DNA from 2 places in the Enterococcus sp. AZ170 genome. Region 1 is predicted to be linked to the other one. Evidence: a T-box and tRNA genes for the amino acid it is inferred to sense, from the RefSeq annotation. Region 1 holds a T-box; the other holds one or more tRNA genes.
What was found. The T-box of region 1 lies ahead of argS (arginine--tRNA ligase). A T-box ahead of a tRNA ligase gene usually reads a tRNA of that ligase, here a tRNA-Arg.

Region 1 (11,877 bases):
CATAATCAGAAAATAAGTTTTTTACTTTTTGCATTTGCTCACTCGTTAAATTGACTCTACCTTTTTTCCAGTTATCCCAATTTTCTTTTGAGGTTTGGAGATAGTCTGTATAAAATTTTTCTTCTGTTTCAAATTGCTCAATAATTGCATCAATAAGAATATCTATATACATTTGGTGCATGACTTTCGCCTCCTTTCCTTATTTTACTGAAAATATCCGAAAAATGCATCTCTTTGGATCACTTATTTCTATTTTTTTAAGAAACATTCAATTTTTCCCGATAAATAATCAAACATCTTCAGGCTTCTAATCAAAATATCCCTTCATTTCCAACTTCTCATGTATAATAAAATTACTGAGTTTCCCAACCTGATACGTTTGTTCAGCATCAACCAAAAATTACTTTACTCAGTAGCTGGATTAAACCATCCGCTTCTAAAATTAGGAGGAATCATTATGAAACAATACAACTGGGGCATCATTGGACTTGGAGATATCGCAGCCAGCTTTGCGAATAGTTTCCACCAAGAGAACAGCCGTATCGCTGCGGTTGCATCTAGAACCTTAACAAAAGCGCAAACATTTGCTAAGGAACATGCTATTTCTACAGCCTATGGATCATTTGAAGAATTATTAGCTGACGACTTGATCGATATTATCTATATTGCTGTACCTAATCGACAACATATTTCACATATTTTAAAAGCATTGGAAGCTGGTAAACACGTTCTTTGCGAGAAAGCCATCACGATGAACAGTGAAGAATTGACCGTAGCAATAAGATTGGCTGAAGAAAAAGGGTTGATACTGGCCGAGGCGATGACGATTTTCAATATGCCTTTATATCACGAATTAAAAAGCCTGATTGATGCGAATCGTTTTGGTAAATTAAAAATGATTCAAGCACCTTTTGGTAGCTATAAAGAGCCTGACCCTAACAATCGCTTCTTTAATCCAGATTTAGCTGGCGGTGCTCTTTTGGATATTGGAACATATGCAGTATCTTTTGTTCGTTGGTTCTTCACTGCTCAGCCTAAGGTCATAGCTTCAGTTATGCAGCCATTTTCAACTGGTGTAGATGAGCAATCAGCAACGATTCTACAAAATGACGTACAGGAAATGGCAACTGTTTCCTTAAGTTTTCAAGCAAAAATGCCTAAGCAAGGGATTGTAGCTTTTGAAGAAGCGTATATTGTGATCAACGAATACCCACGCGCAGATGAAGCAAAAGTCTATTTTAATGATGGAACGGTTGAAACAATCATTTCAGGTGATACTAACGAAGCATTGAATTATGAAATTACAAACATGATCAAAATAATCGAAGGAACATTACCGAACCAATCACTTTTTTTAACCAAAGACGTCATCGATCTATTAGATCAAATGCAACAAACTTGGATAAATTAATATAATCGCCTCTAATTGTTGTATTCATTTACGACAATTAGAGGCGATTATTCTTAAATCAATCTTTAATCAATAGATCAGATTACATTTCATTTGGCGCATGTAAACCAAGCAATCTTAAATCTTCCTTGATAATTGTTGCCATGGCATAAACTAAAGCTAAACGTGATTCTTTTTGTTCATCGTCAGCTAAAATTTTAACATGAGCATAGTATTTGTTAAAGGCTTGTGCAACTTGGATCGCATGTTTTGCAATCACTGATGGTTCATATTTATCAGCTGCTTGGATAACAACTTCTGGGAATTTTTGCAATAACTTGATCACTTCCCAGCTCTCTTTATCATCTAAGGCATATTCTTTTGTCTCATCAATCGTAAAATCAGCTTTCCTTAATATACTCATTGCACGTGCATGAGTATATTGCACATAGGGGCCTGTTTCCCCTTCAAAACGAACAACTTCCTCTAAGGCGAAGTCAAAATTATTCAAGCGATCATTTTTCAAATCATGGAAAATAACTGAACCGATCCCCACTTGTCTAGCCACTTCTTCGCGATTTGGCAAATCAGGATTTTTTTCCATAATTTGCTGATTTGCTAGTTCAACTGCTTCGTTTAATACCTCTTCTAATAAAACAATTTTCCCTTTACGAGTTGATAATTTTTTACCACCTTGAGTAATCAATCCAAATGGAATATGATGCATATCTTTAGACCAATCAAATCCAAGTTCGTTTAAAACAGCTTTCAATTGTTTGAAGTGATTACTTTGCTCATTCCCTACAACGTAGACTGCTTTTGCAAAATCATATGTCCGTTTGCGATAAACAGCCGCAGCTAAATCCCGTGTAATATAAAGCGTGGCCCCATCTGATTTTTTGATCAATGCTGGATTCAAATCATAAGCAGATAAATCAACGATTTCTGCTCCTTGATTTTCTTGTAATAAATGTTTTTCTTCTAACATTGTAACGATTTCAGTCATTTTATCATTGTAGAAAGCTTCTCCATTATAAGAATCAAACGAAACTTCCAGCATTGCATATATTTTGTCAAACTCTTTCAACGATTCTGTACGGAACCATTGCCATAGTTCTGTTGCTTGTGCATCGCCTTCTTCTAGTCGTTTAAACCAAGCACGAGCTTGTTCATCTAGTTCAGGTTGTGTTTCAGCTTCTTCATGAAAGTGCACATATAGACGTAATAATTCAGTGATAGGTGCCGTTCTAACAGCCTCTTCAGAACCCCATTTTTTGTAAGCCACGATCAACTTACCAAATTGAGTGCCCCAATCGCCTAAGTGATTGATGCGAATCGGGGTGTAGCCGATTTTTTCAAGAATAAAAGCAATCGAATTCCCAATAACAGTCGAGCGCAGATGTCCCATCGAAATTGGTTTAGCGATATTAGGTGACGACATATCAATCGGGACGTTTCCCTTTTCACCGATCGAACTATCTCCGTAATGTCCTTTTTCTTTTGCAATTTGGCCGATGACTGTTTGACTGACCATTTTTTTATTCATGAAAAAGTTCAAATAAGGTCCAACTACTTCAATTTTTTCAAAGTCTGTTCCACCAATTTTCTCTGCTAGATCAGCCGCAATTTGTTGCGGTGCTTTGCGGTATACTTTAGCTAATGAAAAGGCTGGAAAAGCAACGTCTCCATGATCGGCAGATTTAGGATTTTCCAATAATTCTGTAACTGTTTCTAATGATAGGTCTTCTTTTACCACTTCAAAAATGGCTTTTGCTACGATTTCTTTGTTGTTCATAAATATCCTCCTGATGGTTGATTATATTGTTTAAAAGGTAACTTCTCTCACTTTATTTTTCAACTATTCTTCATCCTCCACTCTAGCTATGCCAATCGTACTCCTTCGATTTTTAGAGCTTTAGCTCTTATAAATTGATGAGATCACACAAAGTGGAGTGATGAACAACAAAAAAGTCTCTAGTGTTAAAAAACACCAGAGACGAGATTTTCCCGCGGTACCACTCTAATTGTTCATTCTTTGCAAAAGATGAACCCTCTTAATCTAGTAACGGTAGATAACCGTCTGCCTATGCAGATTCTCCAAAGTGCGTTTCCTTCATTTGATTATCTTCGGCTTTCACCCTCCCGAAATCGCTTGGTTAATTCTAATGAAGTACTCTCTTTTTCAATGAATCAATATGAAACTGGATTTATTATAGCAAATATTTATCGCTATGCCTAGTGTTTGGTTGTTGATTTTTACTCTTTAATAGTCATAAAGGTCAAACTAGGATCAGCATTTAATTGATAATCGGCAAAATGACCCTTTTCTGCTTCAACAAAAGCCGCAGCTCCGACCATCGCCGCATTGTCACCACATAATCTAAGCGGTGGCACAATAAAGGTTACTCCTGGTAGTTTTTTTGTAACTTCTGCTCTTAGCCGATCACGTAAGCCTTGATTCGCTGCGACACCACCGGCCATCACTAGCTGCTTAATTGGATACTCTTGGCAAGCACGAATTGTTTTGGCTACTAAAACGTCAATGACACTCTCCTGAAAACTTGCCGCTAAGTCTTGAATCACTAATTCCTCATCTCGTTGCTGCGCATTATGAACTGTATTGATGAAGGAACTTTTCAACCCGCTAAAACTAAAATCATAATTATCTTCCTTAATCATTGCTCGTGGAAATTGATAAGTATCTTGACCTTGATGCGCTAAGTTATCGATTTCTTTCCCACTCGGATAGCTTAATCCTAAAACTCTACCCACTTTATCATACGCTTCACCAGCTGCATCATCTCGTGTTTCGCCGACGATTTCAAATGAGCCTGTTTCTTTCATGTAAACCAGTTCTGTATGACCGCCACTCACTAATAGTGCCATTAAGGGAAATTGCAACGGTTCTACAAATTGGGCTGCATAAATATGGCCAGCCATATGATTCACTGGAATCAACGGTAAATCGTGTGCCCAAGCAAATGCTTTAGCAGCCGAAATCCCAATCAATAACGCCCCAACCAAGCCTGGGCCATAAGTAACACCAACCCCACTCAATTCACTGGGTTTGACATCCGCTGTTGTCAAAGCGTCTTCAATACATAATGTAATCTCTTCCACATGATGACGACTAGCCACCTCTGGCACCACACCGCCAAAACGCTGATGACTTTTGACTTGAGAAGCTACGACATTCGACAATATCAGGGAACCATCTTCAATAATGGCAACACTCGTCTCATCACAACTACTTTCAATAGCGAGTATTAATTTTCTTTCCTTATTAAAAAAAGTCATTGACTCATTTTCACTTCCTTAACAGTTAAACACATGACCACTCCGTCTTCTTTAGGATGACTATAATAATTTTTTCGACGGTTGATGGGTTTGAATCCTTTTTTTTCATATAATTTTTGTGCTTTTGAATTAGACACACGTACTTCTAAAAAAGCCTGAGAAACGTTTTGTTCAACAAAGCGTTGGATCAGTTGATCGATTAATCGACTACCATACCCTTGGTGTTGAAAATCTTTGTTGATCACAACATGAGTGATCTCCACTTCATCTAAAACCAAGTGATAACTGACAAAACCAAGCCATTGTTCTTGATCGATCAGCACAAGATAATCACTCGTTTTTTGAGTTAAGTCAAGGCTAAATTGTTCTAGGGACCACGGCGAACCATTGCTGTATGACTGATTGCTTAAAGTCCAAAGTTTTTCCGCCGCCTGATTTACTGGTAATTGTTCTTTTGAATAATACATCTTTCACTCTTCTTTTAAGTGTAACATCATTTCTAATGCATCTTCTTTATTTTCCGAATAATAGGCTGGTTTGATCGTATTCGAAACAAAACCCAGTTTCCGATATACACGTTGAGCATTTTTATTGCTGATCCTTACTTCTAAAGAAATTGTTTGACAATCGTTGACTCTTGCAAATTCCTGGACCTCTCTGATCAAAAAACTACCAATTCCATTTCCTTGATATTGAGTCAAAACAGCGACATTTGTAATGTGCGCATCTTTACCAAATATCCGACATCCAACAAAACCAATCGTTTGCTCATCCTTTTGAATAAGTAAATATAAGTGCGGCTCTGCTGCTTGAAGTTCCATCAAAAATGCTGTTTTTGTCCAAGGTAATTCCCCAGCATAGACTTCTCTTTCAATCGAAAGAAGATCTTTGATATCATCAAGTACAATTGCACGTATAAAATATTCTTGCTTTGAAATTTCGACCGTTCTGGCATCATAGGGTCGATTTTTAAAGAATTTTCCTAGAATACTATGAAAAAGATTAAATTTTTTCAACATAATTTTCTACCTCTGATGTATGTTCTTTTAGCCAATTTTCTTCTGCTTCCACACGTTTTAAATAATTAGGCAAAAAGTGGTGAATTTCTGGTTCTGGCTCCGCTTCTCCACCAATTTCCGCAAGAGTCACACCACTGGGAATTTGCCACTGAGTAATTGGATTGATCTGTGCATGGGGTAATACTGATTCGATTTGAACACGGAATTTTTCAACATCTTCTCCAACGAAATAAACTTGTTCAAATTCTTTTAATTCTTCTAACCACACGTCTATTGCACTATGGCGATCTGCTTTGATCATCTTCAACTTGCCATCAACATATTCATAAGCCCCAGTGTAAACATTATTTCTTCGGGCATCAAATACTGGAATAATGGGGCCTTCAATCCGCACACAATTGGCAGCTAAGGTCTTTAAACTTGAAACACCAACTAATTCTTTCTTTAGTGTATACGCAAGTGTTTTCGCTGTCGTTACACCAATTCGTAAGCCTGTATAAGAACCTGGTCCTTGAGCCACAACGATTCGATCAATGTCAGTAGGTGTCAACCCAATATCTTTTACTAATCGTGTGATTGTAGGCATCAAAGTTAAGCTATGGTTTTGTTTTACGGTGATTGTATATTGTCCTAATAGTTTCTTCTCTTCACAAACTGCAACTGCCAACGTTTGATTCGAGGTATCGATTGCTAAAATCCGCACAAAAAAGTCCCTTTCTTTCATCATCTAGTTGGTCTATTGTAGCATATTTTTATTCTTTCGTAAAAACATGAAGAATTAAAAGCAAAAAGAGGCAAAATCGCTTGTTGCGCTTTACCTCTCGCTTGATTGATTAGTTGCTATTCGCTTCTAAATAATCAATCAACGGTTTGCTGATATTGGTTGCCGTATCATTTTTTCGAGAATCTTCTACCATGATCATCGCAGAGAATTTATTATTACTGCGATCCATCGCTAAAAGAAAGCTATTTTCTTTCCCGACTGTATCTTGCTTCTCTTTGATTTCGGCAGTTCCAGTTTTGGCTGCTAAAGAGAAATCTGGATTATACATATTATGAACGTATCCCGTTTCATCTTCTACGCTACCTAACAAATCAGTCACAATTGTATTCGCTGCATTTGCACTGATCACATTTTCTTTCACTTTTGTTTCTTTATTCAGTTCAATTTTCGGATAAACAAGTTTCCCTTCATTTTGGAAAACAGTATACATAGCAGCCTGTTGAATCGGTGTCACTAACAGTTGTCCTTGACCATATCCTGTATCTGCCAATAAAATTTCCGAATTAAATTTATCTTCATTCGAGATTTGTGCTGGATTCATCGGGATCGACAAATCTAGTTTTTCGCCAAAGATAAATTTGTCCAGACCTGTTCTGAATGTTTCTTCACCCATCCGTAAGGTTTGTTCTGCAAAATAAATATTATCAGAATTGACTAATGCTGTTCTTAAATTTACTGGGCTAGCTTCTTTAACTCGGGTCACGAAGTAATCCCCCCAAGATGCATCTTTTTGCCATTTCAAGCCATTGATTGCAATTTCTTCTTCTGGTTTTAAGGTGCCGGCATCTAAGCCAATTCCGCCGGTGATTGTCTTAAAGGTCGATCCAGGCGCATATCCTGTCGCAAATCGGGCAGTAAATGGTAAGTTTTCATTGGTTGCATACGCATCATAATCCGTTTGAGAAATGCCATTCGCCATCTTATTTGGATCAAAGGATGGTGAACTAGCTGCTGCTAATAAATCGCCTTGTTGAGGGGCCATGATCACAGCACTTCCTGGACGATTATTGAAAATGTTATAGGCTTGAGATTGTACATTCTTATCAATCGTCAACTGGATTTTTTCGCCATCCTTTTTATCCACTTGCTGAAGGACACTTTTTGGTGTACCGTCTTCCTGAGTAATCGTGATACTACCGCCGTCTTGTCCTCTTAATTGTTTATCATAAGCCTGCTCTAAACCAACTTTCCCAACAACGCCATTACTACTTAAAGTTGGGTCTTTCTCAATGTCCTCTGCTGTGATTGTGCCAACATAGCCAACCAATTGCGCAGATGCTTCCTTCAATGGATAATAACGAACAGTCGCATCCTGAGAGGCAGCTCCTTTTGGCAAAGTCGTAACTGGTTCAAAAGAGACTGTTAACGGTACGAAAGAATCCGCTTGGACCCATGATTGCTTGAGTTTTTGTTCGATTTCATCTACAGAAATCTTGAACTGATCACTAAATGCTTTGATATTATTCGTTTTTTCTTGTCCTTCTCCTAGTTTCCCAGGTACAATGCCTACTTGATCAAAAGCTTGGTTGACAGCTAAGCCTTCTCCATTGCGATCGATGATTTCTCCTCGGTTTGCTGCATCTACCCCAATCGAAATTTTGTCTTGTCCTGTCATTTCAGGGAAAATCAGATTAGGCGCCCAGTTGATTTTATATGTGTCAGTATCCTTTTGGATCGTTGTTTTATAGGATAAATCTGTCAGATTGCCAAGTGGCGTAGTCATCTCTAAATTGTAAGTAAATGTGTATTTTCCTTCTTTTTCTTGGGTGACTTTGATGTTTTTGCTCTTGATTCCTTGCGCTTGAATACCAGAAAAAATCGTTTGGTATTTTTCTACAACTTTGGCATCATCATAACCACTTTCTTTTACAGAAGTTTCATTTAGTAATTCAGGTAATTGCTCAAATTCTTGTTTTGAAAGATAGTTTAAAAAAGACTTCGCCGATTTTTCTGCTTTATTCAACTCTTGATTTTTCTGCCACGAACTATAAGCAAAATAACCTCCCGCCAAAACTATTACAGCTGCGGCAGCGCTAATCACTATGATCACTGGTTTATTTCCTTTTTTTTTGGTCACTCTTTCCATTTTCCAATCCCCCAAATCTTGTTTCTTTCTATCTATTCATTATACCTTATTCATCTAAATCTATGATAGAAAAAAGAAGTATTTATCAAAATTATAAATAATTCGACTTTTTTTGCGCTGATAAATATTATAAGTACAATTTTATTTATAGTCAGCGATACAATAATGTTTTCATCTATTCATTTGCAGGTATAGTCAAAAAAATTATGGTAGCAAAAAACTTTATGAAAGCCATAGCTTTTAACCCTAAAAAAGGAAAGCCTCGTATTTTACGAATGACTTTCCTTGTATATTTTAAATTCTATTAAAACTCTTTAGTACATATTCTTCTGCTTCTTTACTCCAAATACCATCAGTCTTGTGAAGGATATCAGCTAATTGAGCATTATGGTTTTCCATTTCCGCTAATGGAAGTAATTTAGAAGACAAATGTGTGTAAACTAACTTCTTCCCTCCACCAATTTCTGGTTGATGCAAGGTTGTCTCGGCTACCGCATCCAACCCTAAAATATGCGTGACGACATTGGCAACTTTTACTTGTTTTTTTTCAATCAGTTCAACAGCCTTGCGCATGTCCTCTGTATTTCCACCTGAAGTTCCAACATAATGAGTGAATGAATAATGTACATCATAGAAATTGATTGGTGCTGAAAATGATTTGTCTTGCGGCCCTGCAAAGAAGTTCAGACAGCCATCTGGGTTCAGTAATTTAGAAGCATCCGCGACAACGTCCGAAACAGGAACCATTACAAAAATATCATCAAATCCTCCAGAAACCGTTTGTTTTAGAACCTCAACTTGATTTTCTAACTCTTTTACATTGAGATATGTCACTTCAATACCATTTTGACTTAGATATAATTTTTCAGCACGTTTTAATTTTTCGTCACTCATATCCGTGATCACAATTTTTTTAGGTGTGGTCGGCCCATGCAAGGCATAATCGATTGCTAATAAGCCCATTGGACCGGTACCGCCCATAATTAGTAGATGACCATCTGATTTGATTCCCATTCTATGTTCATAAGAGCCTTCAATCAAATGATAATTTGCTTCAAATGCGCCAATCACACATGATAAAGGTTCGATCAATGAGCCTTCAAAGTAAGTCTCTCCTTTATATGGAATTAAGCAGTCCTGCTCCATAACATCTCGCGATAAAATGATGTACGTTGCATCTCCTCCTGTATAGGCATAGGAATATCCTGGACAATCTGGACGATCTGGCAATTGAAGGTTTGCTTGTACTACGTAGCGCTCTCCTGCTTGGTATTTCCCTTGCCATTTACTACCCACTTCTAAGATCTCACCGCAAAACTCATGCCCAATAATAATTGAGTTGTGCTCTAAATCTTGCGGTGCCTTTTTGTGTTCTTGACCTTGATTAGCCAGTTTCCATGTAGACATGCAAATACTATCTGTCACAACAGAGGCCAAAATTTCATCCTCTTTAATTTCAGGTAATTCAAACGCTTCTAAGCGTAAATCTTTTTTTCCATATAAACGGACTGCTTTTGTTTCCATCCTAAAATACCTCCAACTATTTTAATTTAAAAGACCTAATCCATACCCTACAATTCCCACTGCGAATAAAACAAAAATCAATACAATCGGGCTTACCTTTTTCTTCAATAATTTCATCATTAACAAGGTCAATCCTAAGGCTAACAGCCCAGGAACTAAATCATCCAACACATTTTGAACTGTCGTAACAATCATTTTTCCATCTTGTCCAGGTGTTTTTGACACAACTAAAGGGATATTGATCGTTGTCCACTTAGTCACAAGGACACCCATGATAAATAGCCCTAAAATGGTCGCACCTTCCGTCAATTTCTGCAAAAGATTACCTGACAGATCTTTAACGATGTCTAAACCTTTTCTGAATCCATAAGTTAAACCAAACCATTTCATGCTCAGACGAACGGCATTAAAAGCTATAAAAAAGAGAATAGGACCCAAAATATTCCCAGACAAAGCAAGTGAGGCACCGATTGCTGCTGCAATCGGACGCAGAGTCCCCCAAACTAAGGGATCGCCCACACCTGCTAACGGACCCATCAAGCCCACTTTTAAACTGTTGATCGTACCATCATCGATATCAGCGCCACTTGCTTTGGCTTCTTCCATCGCAATCGTTACATCAATCACAGGACCACAGACAGCTGGTGTTGTATTAAAGAATGTTAAATGTCGTTTTAGCGCTTCCGACTGTTCTTCTTTTGTATGGTAAATTCTCTTGATTGTCGGAATCATGTCTACGCAAAAAGCAAGTGCGTGAATCCGTTCATAATTAAAAGATGCTTGTTGAAAGTTTGAAAAAACAAACGTCATCATTAAATCTTTTTTTGTGATGACGGATTGTAAGGGCTGCTCCTCAATCGTTTCGCTCACTATTGTCTCCATTTTTTTCCTCCCTAATCATCTAATTCATCGTCTGCAACAATTGCTCCTGAATAAACCATCTGTTCGTTTGGTTGTAAGGTGAGTGACTTAGTAAAATTAGGATTCAATTGAACATAAATCAATGCAGTGATTAAACCAATCACACCAAATGAAAGCAAACTAAATTCCAAATAGCCACCTAAAACAAACCCTAAATAGAAAAATGGCATCAAGTATTTTACACTCATCATATTTAGAACCATGGCATACCCGACTACCACAATAAAGCCGCCAGCTACTGCCAGCCCACCTGTAACGACTTCTGGAATCATTGCCAACATTTTATTGACCATTTCCGCACTAACAAATATGGCAACAATCGTCGCAGGAATCGCTACACGTAGCGCTTGAACAAATAATGCACTAAAATGAAGAAAAATAATTTTGTTAAAAGCTGCCGTCTCGGCTTCTTTATCCGCAGCGTGTTGAAAAGCGACCGTAATCGTCCGAGCAATTACTGTTAAAACTTGGCCTGCTGCGGCCACTGGCAAAGCAATTGCAATACCGGCTTGAATGTCCTGATGCCCGACTACTACTAAGATTGTCGCAATCACACTTGCCAAAGCAGAGTCTGGTGATTGTGCCGCGCCAATATTCATCCAACCTAAAGCAATCAGCTCTAATGTTCCACCTAAAATAATTCCTGTTGTCAGGTCACCTAAAATCAATCCAACAATGGTACATGCAATTAAAGGGCGATGGGTTTGAAATTCATCTAAAACACTCCCCATACCCGCAACACATGAAAAGATAAAAATCAGTACAATTTGAATTATCGATAACGCCATTTTGCTCCTCCTTAATTCGTAACTGCTTCTTTTAATTTCCCTTCAAAATCGATTTTAGGATCTGTTGC
Region 2 (11,877 bases), 1.5 Mb from region 1:
TAGTCAATATCAGTTTTATTTCCAGTATACTTTGAGGAATAAATTGACTTGATAGAAATCTCATTATTAACTAATACATTCTCACTCTCCATAATAATTATTTCTGGATGAAAAATAATTCTACGTTGTTTTTTTGATTTACTTTCTCTTTTTAAATCAACTAAACAGACATTTATTCCTAAAGTAATTGTAGCTATCAATATAGGAATAATTTCAATCTCATCAAAAAATTCAATTAATATACTTTGATCAAATATTTTATGGGCATTGAAGTAATTTATACAACATTGAGTTTTTTCATATAAGATTTTATTAGTTAGTTCATTTTTCCCTGACTTAAAAATAATTTTATAAGGACTATTTTTTGCATTTTTAATCACATTTTTATATAGAATATCGCATTCTCCTTCCTAAGTTGCTATAATAATTTTTTGTTCATTTTACCTATTCAAACAGTATTTATTTAAGGAATTCTTGTTTTATATTAACGAACTTTTTTGTTGCACATAGTATATTTAGTCAACTTTTCTGATTTTATTAAGTATTCAGCAGCTTTTTTATATTTTCTATGATTAAAATAAAAATGGGCCAAGCTTCTAATAGCAGCTTTTTGATATAAAAGCACATGATTGTTACAAAAAAAACTACAACACAAAAGCATTGTCTCTTCATAATGTAAAAAATTAATATTTTCTTCTAAATTAATACAACAATACATATAAATATGCTCTAGTGTTTTATTGTAAATTATTCCTTTGACTTTTTTTAATTCTTCTTTTGCAAGTTCCTTTTCGCGAATTTCTAACAAGCAAAAACTCTTAATGATCTTTAGAAAATTGTCTTTAGGTAATTTCTCATTATTCTTATCAATCAATTCTAGACTATCTTGAAAGCTTTCTTTTGTTATATGCTCCATGATAAGCAGCATTAATTGCTTTTGATTACAGTCTGAATCACTCACTTCATCTTGAAAAACAGTATTTTCGACCTCTGTATTTAAACTTGCCATAATTTGTATAACTTCTTCAACTTGCCAATTCACTTTCTTCTCGATACTATCCGTACATCTTCCTATTTTTATCAACTGCTCATTACAAGCAGAGGCTCCTTCATAAATTTTTTTTAAGCAAAAAACTAGTTCTATAACATTTGAATCTTCTGAAGAAATTAATTCAGACATTTTATTGATTAAAGAATAGAAAATATCAAAATTAATACAGTCTAATTTGAACATTGCAGACTCAAATTGACAATTTGAAAATAAATCAGCGATCTCATAAATATTATCAATAAAAAAATGTTTAAATAACTCATTTGTTAATCTCATATTTTTAAAATGATTTGATACCTGCATTCTATCTAACATCAAAAAATATGTTTGCTGGTCAAAATGATACTTACCTGATATCATATTTGAAAAATGACTTTCACTTATAATTCCTTCACATAATTTCTTTTGTGGAATACATTTTTTCTTACATAAGAATAATGCAATAAACATTCTCATCCTTTCACCCATTTAATCTCCACCTTTTTTAACTTAATTCTAATAAAAAGCCAGCATTTTTTTAATACTTTATGCTAAGCAACAAAATTTTTTCTTTTATTCACAGTTTATTAAGAAATTATAGAAATACTTTTTTCTTCTATTTTATGCTTAAAATACAAAAAAAAAGCCAGAATTAGTCTATTCTAACTGTTCCAAATACAGTATCTTACTAAGTATATTCCAACACCCATTCCTACCATGCAAACTAGAGTTTGGGACGTAAGTCCTAAGAACCAAAAAATAGAAGACCGAAAATCATAAAAAAGATTTTCAGTCTTCTATTTTTTAGATTATGGGGAGAATCATGTTTATTATTGGGTCTATTCAATCGATATTTCCTTAAATTTACAGCCATTAACGCAAAGCCAATTTCATTATGTGTCTTCTGTTTTCCTCGAACAGAGAACCGAGTGAAGCCTAAACAAGCTTTCAAATGTCCGAAAGCTGGTTCAACGTCAATTTTTCGTTGACGGTAGAGTTTACCTGTTTTTGCTTCTGAAAGTAGCTGTTGAATCCTCGCTTTAAAGTATTCCCAGTTCATGTTCTTATGAATCCCACAATTCTTGTTACTCTTCGCTTTTGTACATTGGCTTCGAAGAGGACTATTCGAGCAGTCTTCACGTTCATATTGTTTTAAATACCGTGTAAACCCATACTTATCTGTACGAATAGAATAATTTCGAAAATTCATTATAAAGGAAGGTTGATTTCTCAGTGAGCTTTTTGTCAAAGTTATCAACGGATTTTCTCCAAACAAAGGTATATTTATTTGCGTTGGCTTCAATCTTTGTGCCATCTATAAAAATGTCATCTTCATCGATTAATTGTTCCTTGACTAATTGACTACGGAATTGGACGAAGCACTCCCGAAGGAGTGCGTTCACTAAGGGATTCACACGGAAACGATTGATCGTTCGATAGCTCGGCTGATAACTTTGAGTGAGCCACATCATCCGGATACTATCCTTCGTTAAAGCTTCAATCTTTCGACCAGAGAACACAGATTGTGTATAGGCACATAAAATCATCTTCATCATCATTTTCGGATGATAAGAAGAAGGGCCCATTTGATGGTGAAAAGGAAGAAAATGTGCCTCGGGAATACTTTCAACTAATTGATCAATAGCGAATGCGATATCATTATTTTCTAACTGAAAGCTAAAATCTAGAGGAAGAATGACTTGATTTGTGGTATAATTTTTAAAAATAATCCAGATGTCAATCAATTTGACTGGTATCTGGATTTTTCGTTAGGACTTATTATACGAAAACTAAACTCGTAAAAAAAACAAAAAAAGGCTACCTCCTACCTAATGCGTAGTTAGCCATAATTGGTCTAGAACACTTTAGCAGTTATATATTAGAGTGTTCTTTCTATTTTTTAAATAACTTTCTCCAAGTTCATCATAGCGGGACTGATCGGAAAACATCCGATAAATGATACGTAACAATAAATGAACGGTCGCTACAACCGATTTTTTGTGTCCAGCATTTCTTCTTACTCGAAAGAAAAATGCTTGAATTCGAGTAGGTTTCCCTTGGGAAACCGCCAGTGCCCCTTGTGCTAAGACTTTTTTTAGATAAGAATTTCCTTTTCCTACCCGTTTACTTCGCGTCTTTCCAGCACTTTGATTATTTCCTGGACTCGCTCCTGCCCATGAAGCCAAATGCCCAGATGAGAGGAAAACAGACATATCTATTCCTACTTCTGCAAGTACAACTGCCGCCGTTCTTCGATTGATTCCAGGGATTTCCTCTAAACGTTCTACGTATTCTTCATAAGGAACGAGATAGTCGTTTATTGTTTCTTCGACTTCTACTAATTGTTTTTCTAGGGATTCAAGCAATTGAGGCACTTTTCTGCGTAATGTTGTATAAACACACTCTAAAATGAGTGTTTCTGTGATTGGCCTGTTTTTTACTAAAGCATAGAGCAACGCTCTACCTGATTTTCCGTAGATATCTTTAATCACCGAGGTTAATTTGATTCCAGCATTCTGTATTACCATGTGTCCGCGATTTTTTTCCCGATTCAAATCTTCCACTAAATGTTTGCGATAACGTGTTAAATCTCTCAATTCTTGAATAGGTTCTGGTGGAACAAAACTTGTAGGAACGACTCCTAATCGTGTGAGACGAGCAATCCATTCCGCATCTTTCATATCCGTTTTTTTCCTGGAATATTTTTGATGTGACGAGGATTCGCTAACTGCAGCTCAAAATGATTCTGTAAAATCCGCCACACGCATTTCCAATAAACACCGGTACTTTCCATACTTATATGTGTGACTTCGTAAGAAGTCAACCAATCAGATAGGTCAAAAAGACCACGAGTTGTCGTATCAAAACTACCAAAGAATTTTTCTGGGCGTTTTTTCCCTTCAGCAGAACGAATAATGCACGCAACAATTACTTTTTGATGGATGTCTAATCCAGCACAACAAGAACGAAGTACATCTTCCATTTTCAACATTCCTCCTTGAAAAAAATTACAGAAGAGGTTATTCTACTTATAGAAACAATTTATTTTTATACGCAGGTTCTATGACCTAATGATTGGTGCAAATAAGTAGAATGATCTAGTTTGTCCCTCAAGGTTACTTGGAGCAGAACCTCAATAAGTGATCGACCTACAAGCCACTCCTGTCATCTCTAAGTATGACAGGAAAAAGCCTGCAGGTCGATCACTTTCGTTTTCATTCTGTTCGGTGAGGGCGATCGCCCTCATGGGTGTTTGTCCCAAGCTCTGGTCTAACTGTTAAAGTCTATTATGAGCGTGTTTTACAAGCCATAGTACACACCTCCATCTATATATTGATTTCAATACTAATCAGTACCACTATATATTTTATTATGTTTAACTTTTATTAACCACATGAGTTATACTTTTCAAAAGTGGTTACTTCGATTATGAAGTATTTATGTTTAATGATATTTATTTTTGTTCTCAAGGTATAAGTCATTTGTCATTTTCAACAATCACTCGTGAGAGCTATCGAACGTATAAATCTAATCCAAAACTCTGCATTCATTGTCCATTACTTGAACCCTGTACTCTGAGTGAAAAACATCAAAAAGTTGTGACTCGATATGTTTGGGCTGATCTGATGGACAAACTTGAACATCAACGCCATACGACGTTGAATAAAGAAATGTATAGAAAGAGAAAACAGACAATTGAACGAATATTTGCAGATGCAAAAGAAAAGCATGGAATGCGTTGGACGAACTATATATTTTCGTCCTATTTAGATAAGAATAAAGACTTTTGCGAGCCATGTCTATATAATAAAAAGAAGAGGTCAAAAGACTATTTGACAAGGGAGGTAAGACATTGGTGAGACACAAAAAAATGAATAAGGAGTGGTCAAAAAAGAAAACAAAGGAAATTACTAGAAGCCCATTATGAAGATGCAATTCCAATCGAACTTTTCAAAAAGGAACAAGCCACTTTGAAAAATTCACTTATCGGTATTGATAACCAATTGAAGCTCCATGTTAATTATGGTCAACATGCAAAAGAGAACTATAGTCGAATTCTTGAGATGATCGAAGGTTGCCATAAAGTGTATGCTACTGCACCCAATTATATCAAACACTTGTTTAACCAAGCATTATTTGCTAAAGTTCTTGTATACTCAAGTTGCAACCTATCTTATGAAGCTGCTGATAGCTTCGACCCCGTAATAAGCATTAAAGCGCACAATAAAAAAGAATCCGCTAATTCTAGCGGATTCTTCGACACATTTATCTCAGTACCTAACACCTTAAAAAATTTTTTTGGTGCAGGTTTAAATAATGACAAAATGGTCGGGAAGACAGGATTCGAACCTGCGACCCCTTGGTCCCAAACCAAGTGCTCTACCAAGCTGAGCTACTTCCCGTAGCTATAATAATAAAAAAAGACTAAATGCTTAAAAGGAACTAGTACCACTACCCTCTAAACCGTAGTCAGACATTTCAACTATGCACCCAAAGGGAGTCGAACCCCTAACCTCTTGATTCGTAGTCAAGCACTCTATCCAGTTGAGCTATGGGTGCTAAAACAAGGATCAAAGCCAGATGAATTCATCTACTTCGTACTTGCCAACATCTATTCTGTCAATTGTACAATTGACATTTATAGTGTTTCAAAGCAATGCCGAGGACCGGAATCGAACCGGTACGGTGATCACTCACCGCAGGATTTTAAGTCCTGTGCGTCTGCCAGTTCCGCCACCCCGGCGAAAGAACAAGCTAAGCGGAAAACGGGGTTCGAACCCGCGACCCCCACCTTGGCAAGGTGGTGCTCTACCACTGAGCTATTTCCGCAGTCTGGATGCCGGCTAAAGGATTTGAACCCTCGACCCTCTGATTACAAATCAGATGCTCTACCAACTGAGCTAAGCCGGCGTATAAGCGCCTAGTTAAAAACAAGACTAAAAATGCGGGTGAAGGGACTTGAACCCCCACGCCGTAAGGCGCTAGATCCTAAATCTAGTGCGTCTGCCAATTCCGCCACACCCGCAAAATATTCCTATGAGCCGTGCAGGGCTCGAACCTGCGACCCTCTGATTAAAAGTCAGATGCTCTACCAACTGAGCTAACGGCTCAAAAAATGGAGGTTGACGGGATCGAACCGCCGACCCCCTGCTTGTAAGGCAGGTGCTCTCCCAGCTGAGCTAAACCTCCAAGACAACACTTTAGCGTGGCGACGTCCTACTCTCACAAAGGGAAACCCTTCACTACAATCGGCGCTAAGAAGCTTAACTTCTGTGTTCGGCATGGGAACAGGTGTATCCTTCTCGCTATCGCCACCACACTGGGTGTTGTTGCTATTTAGTTGAGTGATTATTCACTCAAAACTGGATTGAAGTAATAGAATCAAACATTCCGAAAAACTTTTTTATTTCGTTTCTTTGGTTAAGTCCTCGACCGATTAGTATTGGTCCGCTCCGTACATCACTGCACTTCCACTTCCAACCTATCTACCTCATCATCTCTGAGGGGTCTTACTTTCTTAAAGAAATGGGAAATCTCATCTTGAGGTGGGCTTCACACTTAGATGCTTTCAGCGTTTATCCCTTCCCTACATAGCTACCCAGCAATGCCCTTGGCAGAACAACTGGTACACCAGCGGTAAGTCCATCCCGGTCCTCTCGTACTAAGGACAGCTCCTCTCAAATTTCCAACGCCCGCGACGGATAGGGACCGAACTGTCTCACGACGTTCTGAACCCAGCTCGCGTGCCGCTTTAATGGGCGAACAGCCCAACCCTTGGGACCGACTACAGCCCCAGGATGCGACGAGCCGACATCGAGGTGCCAAACCTCCCCGTCGATGTGGACTCTTGGGGGAGATAAGCCTGTTATCCCCAGGGTAGCTTTTATCCGTTGAGCGATGGCCCTTCCATGCGGAACCACCGGATCACTAAGCCCGACTTTCGTCCCTGCTCGACTTGTAAGTCTCGCAGTCAAGCTCCCTTCTGCCTTTACACTCTGCGAATGATTTCCAACCATTCTGAGGGAACCTTTGGGCGCCTCCGTTACTCTTTAGGAGGCGACCGCCCCAGTCAAACTGCCCACCTGACACTGTCTCCCACCACGATAAGTGGTGCGGGTTAGAGGGTTCATAACACAAGGGTAGTATCCCACCAGCGCCTCCACCGAAACTAGCGTTCCGGGTTCATCGGCTCCTACCTATCCTGTACATGTGGTACAAACACTCAATATCAAGCTACAGTAAAGCTCCATGGGGTCTTTCCGTCCTGTCGCGGGTAACCTGCATCTTCACAGGTACTAAAATTTCACCGAGTCTCTCGTTGAGACAGTGCCCAAATCGTTACGCCTTTCGTGCGGGTCGGAACTTACCCGACAAGGAATTTCGCTACCTTAGGACCGTTATAGTTACGGCCGCCGTTTACTGGGGCTTCAATTCTGAGCTTCGCCGAAGCTAACCCATCCTCTTAACCTTCCAGCACCGGGCAGGCGTCAGCCCCTATACTTCATCTTTCGATTTTGCAGAGACCTGTGTTTTTGATAAACAGTCGCTTGGGCCTATTCACTGCGGCTGACCGAAGTCAGCACCCCTTCTCCCGAAGTTACGGGGTCATTTTGCCGAGTTCCTTAACGAGAGTTCGCTCGCTCACCTTAGGATACTCTCCTCGACTACCTGTGTCGGTTTACGGTACGGGCAGTTGTTTTCTCACTAGAAGCTTTTCTTGACAGTGTGACATCAGGAACTTCGGTACTATTATTTCCCTCCCCATCACAGCTTGTCCGTACAGAGTAAAGCATTTGACTCTACTCAAGACTTACTGCTTGGACATGCACTTCCAGTCGCATGCATTCCTTAGCCTCCTGCGTCCCTCCATTGCTCAAACAAAAACAACTGGTACAGGAATATCAACCTGTTGTCCATCGCCTACGCCTTTCGGCCTCGGCTTAGGTCCCGACTAACCCTGGGCGGACGAGCCTTCCCCAGGAAACCTTAGTCATACGGTGGACGGGATTCTCACCCGTCTTTCGCTACTCATACCGGCATTCTCACTTCTAAGCGCTCCACTAGTCCTCACGATCTAGCTTCGACGCCCTTAGAACGCTCTCCTACCATCACACCAGAGGTGTGATCCACAGCTTCGGTAATATGTTTAGCCCCGGTACATTTTCGGCGCAGGGTCACTCGACTAGTGAGCTATTACGCACTCTTTAAATGGTGGCTGCTTCTGAGCCAACATCCTAGTTGTCTGTGCAACCCCACATCCTTTTCCACTTAACATATATTTTGGGACCTTAGCTGGTGGTCTGGGCTGTTTCCCTTTCGACTACGGATCTTATCACTCGCAGTCTGACTGCCGAATATGAATGAATGGCATTCGGAGTTTATCTGAATTCGGTAACCCGAGATGGGCCCCTAGTCCAAACAGTGCTCTACCTCCATCATTCTTAACTTCGACGCTAGCCCTAAAGCTATTTCGGAGAGAACCAGCTATCTCCAAGTTCGTTTGGAATTTCTCCGCTACCCACAGCTCATCCCCGCACTTTTCAACGTACGTGGGTTCGGTCCTCCAGTGCGTTTTACCACACCTTCAACCTGGCCATGGGTAGATCACATGGTTTCGGGTCTACGACTACATACTCATTCGCCCTATTCAGACTCGCTTTCGCTGCGGCTCCGGCTCTTCACCTTAACCTCGCATGCAATCGTAACTCGCCGGTTCATTCTACAAAAGGCACGCCATTACCCATTAACGGGCTTTGACTTGTTGTAGGCACACGGTTTCAGGATCTATTTCACTCCCCTTCCGGGATGCTTTTCACCTTTCCCTCACGGTACTGGTTCACTATCGGTCATTAGGGAGTATTTAGCCTTGCGGGATGGTCCCCGCGGATTCCGACGGAATTTCTCGTGTTCCGCCGTACTCAGGATCCTCCTAGGTGTTGCCAACATTTCGTCTACGGGGCTATTACCCACTTTGGCGAACCTTTCCAGGTTCTTCGACTATCTTGACAGACTACCACAACGGAGTCCTACAACCCCAACAAGCAAGCTTGTTGGTTTGGGCTCTTCCCGTTTCGCTCGCCGCTACTCAGGGAATCGAATTTTCTTTCTCTTCCTGCAGGTACTAAGATGTTTCAGTTCTCTGCGTCTACCTCTAACCAGCTATGTATTCACTGGAAAGTAACATCCTATAAAAGATGTTGGGTTTCCCCATTCGGAAATCTCTGGATCATAGCTCACTTACAGCTCCCCAAAGCATATCGGTGTTAGTCCCGTCCTTCATCGGCTCCTAATGCCAAGGCATCCACCGTGCGCCCTTATTCACTTAACCTTATGACCTTACGGTCAATTGTTTGGTTCGTTTCTCTAGCGATAGAGGCGTCACCAATAAAATAAGCTTCGAACAGTTAATTAACTCTTCAACGCGGTGTTCTCGGTTTGTTTTGATTACTTTTTTACTTCAATATCCAGTTTTCAATGAACAATTCGTTTGAGAGAACTATATGAATAGAAAAAATCAATTGATATCTTCTATTTATAAGAGTAAACCTCTCAAAACTGAACAAAGTGTCGACGAATGTGTAAGTTTCCGTAATATTCCTTAGAAAGGAGGTGATCCAGCCGCACCTTCCGATACGGCTACCTTGTTACGACTTCACCCCAATCATCTATCCCACCTTAGGCGGCTGGCTCCACAAGGGTTACCTCACCGACTTCGGGTGTTACAAACTTTCGTGGTGTGACGGGCGGTGTGTACAAGGCCCGGGAACGTATTCACCGCGGCGTGCTGATCCGCGATTACTAGCGATTCCGGCTTCATGTAGGCGAGTTGCAGCCTACAATCCGAACTGAGAGAAGCTTTAAGAGATTTGCATGACCTCGCGGCCTAGCGACTCGTTGTACTTCCCATTGTAGCACGTGTGTAGCCCAGGTCATAAGGGGCATGATGATTTGACGTCATCCCCACCTTCCTCCGGTTTGTCACCGGCAGTCTCGCTAGAGTGCCCAACTGAATGATGGCAACTAACAATAAGGGTTGCGCTCGTTGCGGGACTTAACCCAACATCTCACGACACGAGCTGACGACAACCATGCACCACCTGTCACTTTGTCCCCGAAGGGAAAGCTCGATCTCTCGAGTGGTCAAAGGATGTCAAGACCTGGTAAGGTTCTTCGCGTTGCTTCGAATTAAACCACATGCTCCACCGCTTGTGCGGGCCCCCGTCAATTCCTTTGAGTTTCAACCTTGCGGTCGTACTCCCCAGGCGGAGTGCTTAATGCGTTAGCTGCAGCACTGAAGGGCGGAAACCCTCCAACACTTAGCACTCATCGTTTACGGCGTGGACTACCAGGGTATCTAATCCTGTTTGCTCCCCACGCTTTCGAGCCTCAGCGTCAGTTACAGACCAGAGAGTCGCCTTCGCCACTGGTGTTCCTCCATATATCTACGCATTTCACCGCTACACATGGAATTCCACTCTCCTCTTCTGCACTCAAGTCTCCCAGTTTCCAATGACCCTCCCCGGTTGAGCCGGGGGCTTTCACATCAGACTTAAGAAACCGCCTGCGCTCGCTTTACGCCCAATAAATCCGGACAACGCTTGCCACCTACGTATTACCGCGGCTGCTGGCACGTAGTTAGCCGTGGCTTTCTGGTTAGATACCGTCAAGGTAAGAGCAGTTACTCTCCTACTTGTTCTTCTCTAACAACAGAGTTTTACGATCCGAAAACCTTCTTCACTCACGCGGCGTTGCTCGGTCAGACTTTCGTCCATTGCCGAAGATTCCCTACTGCTGCCTCCCGTAGGAGTCTGGGCCGTGTCTCAGTCCCAGTGTGGCCGATCACCCTCTCAGGTCGGCTATGCATCATGGCCTTGGTGAGCCGTTACCTCACCAACTAGCTAATGCACCGCAGGTCCATCCATCAGTGACACCCGAAAGCGCCTTTCAAATCAACACCATGCGGTGTCGACTATTATGCGGTATTAGCACCTGTTTCCAAGTGTTATCCCCCTCTGATGGGTAGGTTACCCACGTGTTACTCACCCGTCCGCCACTCTTCTTTTCAAATGAGTGCAAGCACTCGGTAGAAAAGAAGCGTTCGACTTGCATGTATTAGGCACGCCGCCAGCGTTCGTCCTGAGCCAGGATCAAACTCTCATAATAAAAGTTGAACACGATCTTGCGATCGATAAGCTCATTTGGTTGCTAGCATATTGCTTGCTTGTTAAAAATTGTTGTTTGTTTTTACCGTTGTAAAAACAACCTACACATTTGGTTCGTCTTACTTTGTTCAGTTTTCAAAGGTCTACCGTGTTACCTCGCAGCAACTTTTATATCATATCAAATCTTTGATTTGATGTCAACACTTTTCTTCAAAAGTTTCAAAGTTTTTTCTGCTTGATGTTATCGAACGTTTCGCCGACAACTTCATTAGTTTATCAGGTTTGTTGTTATTTGTCAACAACTTTTTCCTGATTTTTCAAGTTTTTTAAAACCTGAATTGTTATTTTATTTCTTTTTCATTGCCATTCATTTCTGAGACAACTTCATTAGTTTATCAGGTCAGTTATCATTTGTCAACAATAATTTTTCTGATTCCTAAAGTTTTTTTCACCCGTTAGGATGTTATGTTATTTCTATCGTTCGGCGTGTTTCATTGGTGCCTTGCGACAAGATATAATATACCAAGTTTCTGGGCTTAGGTCAACTAAAATTTCTATTTTTTTCAAAGTTTTTTTCGTTACCGATTATTCTATTACTTTTGTTCTTTATTGTTCGTTTTTAAGCAGAAAAACCTATTTTTTTAGTTATTTCTTAATTTTTAGTAACAGATTCTAAATTTCCCA

Region 2: it encodes a tRNA-Arg, which carries the amino acid that the T-box ahead of argS (arginine--tRNA ligase) is inferred to sense. The anticodon was not compared.

The regions. Positions count from the first base shown of each region.
Region 1 is NZ_CP172947.1:1,957,734-1,969,610, forward strand. It holds gene IGJ55_RS09425 (hypothetical protein) at 1-181, opposite strand, end outside; gene IGJ55_RS09430 (Gfo/Idh/MocA family protein) at 458-1,411, shown strand; gene argS (arginine--tRNA ligase) at 1,494-3,185, opposite strand; T-box leader at 3,380-3,585, opposite strand; gene tsaD (tRNA (adenosine(37)-N6)-threonylcarbamoyltransferase complex transferase subunit TsaD) at 3,647-4,687, opposite strand; gene rimI (ribosomal protein S18-alanine N-acetyltransferase) at 4,684-5,154, opposite strand; gene rimI (ribosomal protein S18-alanine N-acetyltransferase) at 5,158-5,706, opposite strand; gene tsaB (tRNA (adenosine(37)-N6)-threonylcarbamoyltransferase complex dimerization subunit type 1 TsaB) at 5,690-6,409, opposite strand; gene IGJ55_RS09460 (penicillin-binding transpeptidase domain-containing protein) at 6,540-8,576, opposite strand; gene IGJ55_RS09465 (zinc-binding dehydrogenase) at 8,871-10,100, opposite strand; gene IGJ55_RS09470 (mannose/fructose/sorbose PTS transporter subunit IID) at 10,122-10,982, opposite strand; gene IGJ55_RS09475 (PTS mannose/fructose/sorbose transporter subunit IIC) at 10,994-11,809, opposite strand; gene IGJ55_RS09480 (mannose/fructose/sorbose PTS transporter subunit IIB) at 11,821-11,877, opposite strand, start outside.
Region 2 is NZ_CP172947.1:3,408,269-3,420,145, forward strand. It holds gene IGJ55_RS16300 (AMP-binding protein) at 1-380, opposite strand, end outside; gene IGJ55_RS16305 (hypothetical protein) at 485-1,519, opposite strand; partial or broken gene IGJ55_RS16310 (transposase) at 1,776-2,757, opposite strand; partial or broken gene IGJ55_RS16315 (IS110 family transposase) at 2,896-4,013, opposite strand; partial or broken gene IGJ55_RS16320 (transposase) at 4,441-4,776, shown strand; tRNA gene IGJ55_RS16325 (tRNA-Pro) at 5,357-5,433, opposite strand; tRNA gene IGJ55_RS16330 (tRNA-Arg) at 5,517-5,590, opposite strand; tRNA gene IGJ55_RS16335 (tRNA-Leu) at 5,689-5,774, opposite strand; tRNA gene IGJ55_RS16340 (tRNA-Gly) at 5,789-5,860, opposite strand; tRNA gene IGJ55_RS16345 (tRNA-Thr) at 5,869-5,941, opposite strand; tRNA gene IGJ55_RS16350 (tRNA-Leu) at 5,975-6,056, opposite strand; tRNA gene IGJ55_RS16355 (tRNA-Lys) at 6,069-6,141, opposite strand; tRNA gene IGJ55_RS16360 (tRNA-Val) at 6,148-6,220, opposite strand; rRNA gene rrf (5S ribosomal RNA) at 6,235-6,350, opposite strand; rRNA gene IGJ55_RS16370 (23S ribosomal RNA) at 6,448-9,359, opposite strand; rRNA gene IGJ55_RS16375 (16S ribosomal RNA) at 9,634-11,194, opposite strand.